2 regions of the Teredinibacter sp. KSP-S5-2 genome follow, and region 2 is predicted to be linked to the other one. Evidence: riboswitches for the same ligand, from Rfam matches in the RefSeq annotation. Region 2 holds a riboswitch; the other holds the start of a gene.

Region 1 (3,422 bases), 210 kb from region 2:
GGTCATTTTCAAACTGGTGTTCTGCTGCAATGGAAAATTGTGGAATAAATACGCCTACATCAGTATTAATATTCCAGGAAAAATCCAGGCCGATGGTTGCGATTAATGATTTCAAATCAATATCATTCACTTCAGCCGCAGAAGCGTTTCCGGTTGTGGTCTCGGTATATTTGTCGACGCCGGAATCCATGTATAAAACAGAACCCACCAAACCAATGTCCAGGCTGCTAACATTGAAGGTATAACCGCCGCCAAGCGAAACGCCTAATTCATCACCTTCGGTTTCTGCCTTGGCATTATCCTGTACAACCGTTCGACTCAAGTCATAATCACTGAGGGCGTAGGTCAGGATTAAATCCACATAATATTTGTCTTCACCGTAGTAGCTTAAGAAGCCTGAAAAACCGTTACGGGAAAACTCTGTTTCCGCATCTTTACTGCCTGACTCTGCATCTAGTTGTGTCTGACTGAAGGCTGCACCCAAAACCAGATTATTATTTACCTGATAATCGATGCCGGCGATAAGCATGGAAGCGTCATAGTCGATGTTGGATGCGTTTTTATTTTTACGCTCACCAATATCGATAGATCCACTTAAGAAAAAGCCCCATTTACCTAAATCATTCACGGCCTCGTCACCTGCTGCTCCGCCGTTCATTTGTTCTTTACCTTCCATGAGCATGGCTTGCCATGCCGCTTTGGGGATGGCTTCTCCGTTAACGCTGATTTCCAGGTCGTCAGAACGGAAACCAGTAAGGCCTTTGCGCGCTTTACGTAATTCTTTACCCAGGTTTCTATTGCGTCTGTCTGCGGTGTGTAAGGTCAAACGAGTGAAACTGTTAACTTGTGTTTCAATGGATTTCTGTTCTGTTGGCACGGTTTTGTCGACGGTTGTGGGTGGTTCTACTGGTGGCTCAACCGGCGGTTCTACTGGTGGTTCATTGAAGGTATCTAATATTGTGATGGTTGCACCATAGACAGATGCATCAAAGAAATTCACATCCTGAGTTGCATCAACCTCACCACCACATAAGGCTGAAACATTGGTTGCCCGAATGGTCACGATTTCATTTTCTTCGACTTCGTAATCTTCCAGCACCTCAAGTGAAATGGCTTGCTGAACGGGGTCGAAGGAGGACGTTTCTCCAGTTATAACTGGCGTCGTGGTCAAGCTAAAAGCTTGCTCACCAACAATGCGGTAGTCTGTACCTTCTGTCGCTGTTTGACTTTCAACCAATAGCGTTCCGGTAACCGTACAGGAGCTAAACCAGGCTTCACCTGAGGACGTCAGTATTGCACCGATATCGATTGTGCTTGGGGATGCTGGTGGTTCGCTTACTTGAGTAACCCGGTTTGCTGTTGGAGCAAGTGTTAGGGTTGCTGCGTTTGCCTGAGGAGCCAAAGCGCCAGCAAGGGTTAGCATTGCTGCCAAAGGTAAAGTGCCGGTACGTGAAAGCTTTCGGGTATGTTCAATGATACTTGATGACAGTTTGTGCTTCGCGTTTGCCGAACTTGAGGTGGATCTCCGCATGGTAACTCTCCTTAATCGTGTTTCCTGTGTATTTTTATAAAATTTGGCGCATTCTAACATAACCCATAAGCTCAACTGTGACGGAGGTTTCAGTCTATCTATCAGGCAAAATAACTCGTACCTTGGTATGGGTTAAACCGATAGGAACGAGGGTTTTAACCCTGTTTATGAAGGCTCAAAGCCATAATCCTTGTGTTTACGGATGCAGCATAAATGGCATTATTTTTTTGTCCCTGAACAACGACTGGCCGGGATTCAGTTGACTTTGTTGCAAAACACGCTAAGGTGCTCGTCGCTTGATCGAACAAGGAGCCAAAGGCTCTTTCTGGGAAGATTGGTGAAAGTCCAACGCTGCCCCCGCAACGGTAAGTAGAATCTCTACCAGCCCGATACCAGACTTCAAGCGCAATCGTTGATGGAGCGGAGGGCTACCATCCTGGATTTCCTCTACACGCGGCACTTTGTCCGTGTCTATGTTTTCCGAGAGATGCCTCCCTCAATTGCTGATATTTTGCTTTTGGGGTTTTTAATGAAAAAATCATTTATATCTATTGCACTCATCAGTGCATGTTCACCTGTTTCAATTTGTGCCGAAGAAATACTGGAAGAAGTGTTTGTGACATCTTCCAGAACTGCGATGCCTCTTCGTCAAGTCGGCACATCTGTGACTGTTATAGACGCAGAAAAAATCGCGTTACGTGGGGCTCCCCAACTAGCGGAAATCTTGCGCGCTGAGCCGGGAATCAGTGTTTCAAATTCTGGCGGTCCAGGAAAAAACACATCGTTAAGTATTCGCGGTGAAGAAGGATATCGCACCTTATTATTAATTGATGGCGTAGATGTGTCTGATCCATCTGCACCACAAGTTTCACCGCGCATTGAGCATATGACGGCTGGTGGCGAAATTGAGCGAGTGGAAATTTTACGTGGACCACAAGGTTTTGCTTACGGTGCAGATGCCGGTGGTGTGATCAACATTATTACCCGGACGGGTAAGCAAGAAGAAGCGGGTGGTTTGTTTCTTGAAAAAGGCAGCTATGGTACAACCGAGCTATCCGGTTATGCCGCTTTAGGTAATGATGAATCGGATATGTTTATTTCTGTATCCGATTTTGATACCAAAGGATTTAATGCTACGAAGAACGATCTTACGGATGAGGAAGATGGTTATGCCAATACCACGATTCATTCCCGTTTTGGTTGGCGTCTGACAGAAAATACTCGTCTGCAACTTGTTGCGCGTGATACTGAGACAAACAGTGAATACGATAATTGTGGTTCACCGACTCAGGATTGCACTTCCGATTTTGAACAAACTGTTGCCAAAGTGAGTGTGGACTATCAAGTTGAACAATATTGGTTAAGCTCGGGTTATTCCTACAGTGAGGTTGATCGTGTTATTCAAACCGATGGCAACGAAACCTATGCAACCGGTGGCAGCATTGAAAAAGCCGAGGTGCTTGGTGGTGTGAGTCTGGCAAAAAACTGGGATGTAATTTTGGGGGGAGACTATGAAACAGAAACTGTCACGCCCAATGGTTCGCCAGAGCGGGATCGCAATCAACTGGGTATTTTTTCCGAGTTGCAGACAGAAGCCGCGGAAGACTTTTTTGTCACGGCGGGCGCGCGGTTTGATGATAATGATGATTTTGGTCAGCATGTCAGCTTTCGTTTAAGCAGTGCGTATATTTTTGATGTGTCTGCTCAGTCGCAATTAAAACTCCGTGCCAGTTATGGTACAGGTTTCAGAGCGCCAAGCTTGTCGGAAATTTCATACAATGAAAGCGAAGGCTTGAATAGCAACCTGTCGGAAGAGCAGAGTGCCGGTTATGACCTAGGGGTCGATTTTACTCACAGCAGCGGAACCGAAATTAGCCTTGGCTATTTTAAT
Region 2 (3,422 bases):
TAATTCCAGGCTGTCTTTGGCGTATTCCAGTAATTGGTCAGCAGCATGGAAAAGTTTGCTCTCGTTTCCCGCGTGTAAATATCCCAATCGGGCACAGTTTAGTGTGACGACGCCGATAGAGCCGGTTTGTTCTGCTGAGCCGAATAATCCATTTCCGCGTTTCAACAACTCACGTAGGTCAAGTTGTAATCGGCAGCACATGGAACGCACCATGTTGGGTTTAAGTTCAGAGTTAATAAAATTCTGGAAATAGGGCAGGCCGTATTTGGCGGTCATGGCAAATAACCGTTGTGCGTTTTCGCTGTGCCAGGGGAAGTCTTCCGTAATGTTGTATGTGGGAATAGGAAAGGTAAACACCCGGCCTTTGGCATCACCTTTGGTCATGACTTCAATATACGCGCGGTTGATCATATCCATTTCGGTTTGCAAGTCGCCATAACTGAATGGCATTTCTTTGCCACCGATAACAGGCACTTGTGTCGCAAGATCCTCTGGGCAAACCCAGTCAAAGGTTAAATTGGTGAATGGTGTTTGTGTGCCCCAGCGGGAAGGGACATTTAAGTTGTAAACCAGTTCTTGAATGGATTGGTATACCTCGTTGTAAGTTAGGTTGTCTTTGCGAATAAATGGTGCAAGATAGGTATCGAAAGAGCTGAATGCCTGAGCGCCGGCCCATTCGTTTTGCAGCGTGCCGAGAAAGTTAACGATTTGACCAACGGCGCTGGAAAGGTGTTTGGGTGGTTCGGATTCGACCTGTCCGGGCACGCCGTTTAACCCCTCGTTGAGCAATGTTCGCAAGGACCATCCCGCGCAATAGCCGCTGAGCATATCCAGATCGTGAATATGCAGGTCGGCGTTTCGGTGAGCTTCCCCAATATGAGGTGGATAGACGTGACTGAGCCAGTAGTTGGCGATGATTTTCCCGGCGCTGTTTAATATGAGTCCGCCGAGGGAGTAGCCTTGGTTGGCATTTGCGTTGACTCGCCAGTCGGCTCGTTCCAAGTACTCATTCACTGCTTGGGATACGTCCACCAGCGTTTTTTTATCCTGGCGCAGTCGTTGATGCTGGTCGCGGTAGGCAATATATGCACGCGCAGTTTTTAGATGGTTGGCACTAATCAATGTTTGTTCAACAACATCTTGTATGCGTTCGATGCTAATTGATTGGTGCTGCATATGGGTCAGGACTTTGGTGACTTGGCGACAGAGTAAATGAGCTTCGTCGTCATCGAACTCGCCAGTTGCAATACCCGCTTTGGCGATGGCTGATTCGATTTTGCCTGCATTAAACGATGTTTTGGCGCCGTCCCGCTTAATAACGGATTGCGGCAGCGTATATAAAGTGGGTTCTGTGGTTAGTGGTTTTGTCAGTTGTGTCATGCTATCTCCCAAATTGAATGGCAGGAGACGCGAAAGGCGAAAACGATTGAGTTGAAAGTGGTTGATATCACTTATAACCCGGCCTTGGCGCGAGACCTGGAGTTAAAAGGTAACCGGGCTTAGAAGTTTGATGCTTCAATACCGTTGCGCGACAGCTCCGGATTCTCACCGGATTCCCCTTTTTATATAAACACTATATATCTGTTTTTGTGTCGGAAAAAATACTATATATAGTGGTTGGTCAAGTATTGATGGATATCAATGGATCATGGAATTGTCCCGTATCTTTGCGTGCAGGGGATGAAGTGAGTTGGTTCGATAGCCGGTTGCCTGTTTGTCTGGCCATAACCGTTGAAACTGCTTGAATTCTGCTCAGTACTTCTATAGAATCCGCGCTCCTTTTATTGGGCCGTCTATTTCGGCACCGGTAGCTCTCGTCAACGAAAGAAAGAGGCCGGCAGTAAAAGAGATTGGAACCGGATGGGTTCCTTCATTTTATCGAATTTATCAATATCCGTACCTTCGTAAGGCAAATAACATGAAGACTATTAGTGCCAAACCAGAAACCGTTAAGCGCGACTGGTACGTTGTGGATGCTGACGGCAAGACTCTCGGTCGTATGGCCGCTGAGATTGCTCACCGTTTACGCGGTAAGCACAAGCCCGAGTACACTCCACACGTAGATACCGGTGACTACATTGTTGTGATCAACGCGGAAAAAGTCCGTGTTACTGGCAACAAGGCAAGTGCCAAAATGTACCATAGCCATACTGGTTACCCAGGCGGTTTGAAATCAATCAGCTTCGAGAAGCTAATTGAGAAAGCTCCAGAGCGTACTATCCAAAGCGCAGTTAAAGGCATGTTGCCTAAAGGTCCTTTGGGTCGTGCAATGTTTAAAAAATTAAAGGTTTATGCTGGTGCTGAGCATCCTCACACTGCGCAACAGCCTCAAGAACTGAATATTTAATTGGAGCGGCAACATGGCAGAACAATACTATGGTACAGGGCGCCGTAAGACATCTACCGCGCGTGTATTTATCCAACAAGGTACGGGTGTTATCACTGTAAATGATCGTCCGCTTGACGAGTACTTTGGTCGTGAAGTGGCTCGCATGATCGTGCGTCAGCCTCTTGAGTGTACCGAAAACACTGATAAGTTTGACATTAAAGTCACTGTTAAAGGTGGCGGTAGCTTCGGTCAGGCTGGTGCAATTCGCCACGGTTTGACTCGTGCGTTGATGGCGTATGATGAAAGCACGCGCCCAGATCTTCGTGCAGCGGGCTATGTAACTCGTGACGCTCGTGCAGTTGAACGTAAGAAAGTTGGTCTGCGTAAAGCACGTAAGAAGCCACAATTCTCAAAACGTTAATTATTATTTATTCCTTTGTGGAATATCCAAAAAACGCCCGAGACAGCGACTCAGGGCGTTTTTTTTTACCGCTACACCCCGTGTATTCCTGGCTATCACCTTGTCAGATTTGGGGAATTTCTTTAACATGTTGCGGTTTTTCCGTAGGCCTATATTGGTAATTTTTAGCTTGTTTTTTGATCAAGCTAAAAAGGAGAAAGCGAAAGAGTTAATCGCTCGCGATAATAATCACTAATTAAATGGGGAGCTGGTTGTTCTCAATATGCCTGGAACAACTCTTCGATGCTTCTTTTGTTCTTTTAAGCTACTGACCTGTAATGTTGTTAGGGGAGAAACGTCATGAGTAATGACGGTATAAATGAAGGCCGCCGCAGGGTATTGACTGCCTTGACGTCTGTGGTCGGCGCAGCCGGTGTAGTCGGGGCTGCGGTTCCTTTTGTAGGGTCCTGGAACCCAAGTGCCAAAGCAAAAGCTGCTGGTGCGCCAGTAGAAATTAATATTTCCAAGATCGAACCCGGTCAAATGGTAACCGTTGAATGGCGGGGTAAGCCTGTCTATGTGGTTCGTCGTACGCCAGAAGCCATTGCGAATCTGGATAAAATGAAAGATGGGCTTCGTGACCCTTCTTCAGAAAAGTCTGTGCAGCCTGAATACACCAAAAACCCAACTCGT

The links. Region 2 has a riboswitch for cobalamin ahead of P5V12_RS16325 (ribonucleoside triphosphate reductase). Riboswitches for the same ligand answer to the same signal wherever they lie in the genome.
Region 1: it holds a riboswitch for cobalamin, as region 2 does, so the genes downstream of both, P5V12_RS15510 (TonB-dependent receptor plug domain-containing protein) here and P5V12_RS16325 (ribonucleoside triphosphate reductase) in region 2, are expected to answer to the same signal.

What each region holds. Positions count from the first base shown of each region.
Region 1 covers NZ_CP120416.1:3,623,622-3,627,043, reverse strand. The annotation lists gene P5V12_RS15515 (autotransporter outer membrane beta-barrel domain-containing protein) at 1-1,531, opposite strand, end outside; cobalamin riboswitch at 1,825-1,947, shown strand; gene P5V12_RS15510 (TonB-dependent receptor plug domain-containing protein) at 2,061-3,422, shown strand, end outside.
Region 2 covers NZ_CP120416.1:3,829,904-3,833,325, reverse strand. The annotation lists gene P5V12_RS16325 (ribonucleoside triphosphate reductase) at 1-1,380, opposite strand, end outside; cobalamin riboswitch at 1,467-1,601, opposite strand; gene rplM (50S ribosomal protein L13) at 1,919-2,347, shown strand; gene rpsI (30S ribosomal protein S9) at 2,361-2,750, shown strand; gene petA (ubiquinol-cytochrome c reductase iron-sulfur subunit) at 3,090-3,422, shown strand, end outside.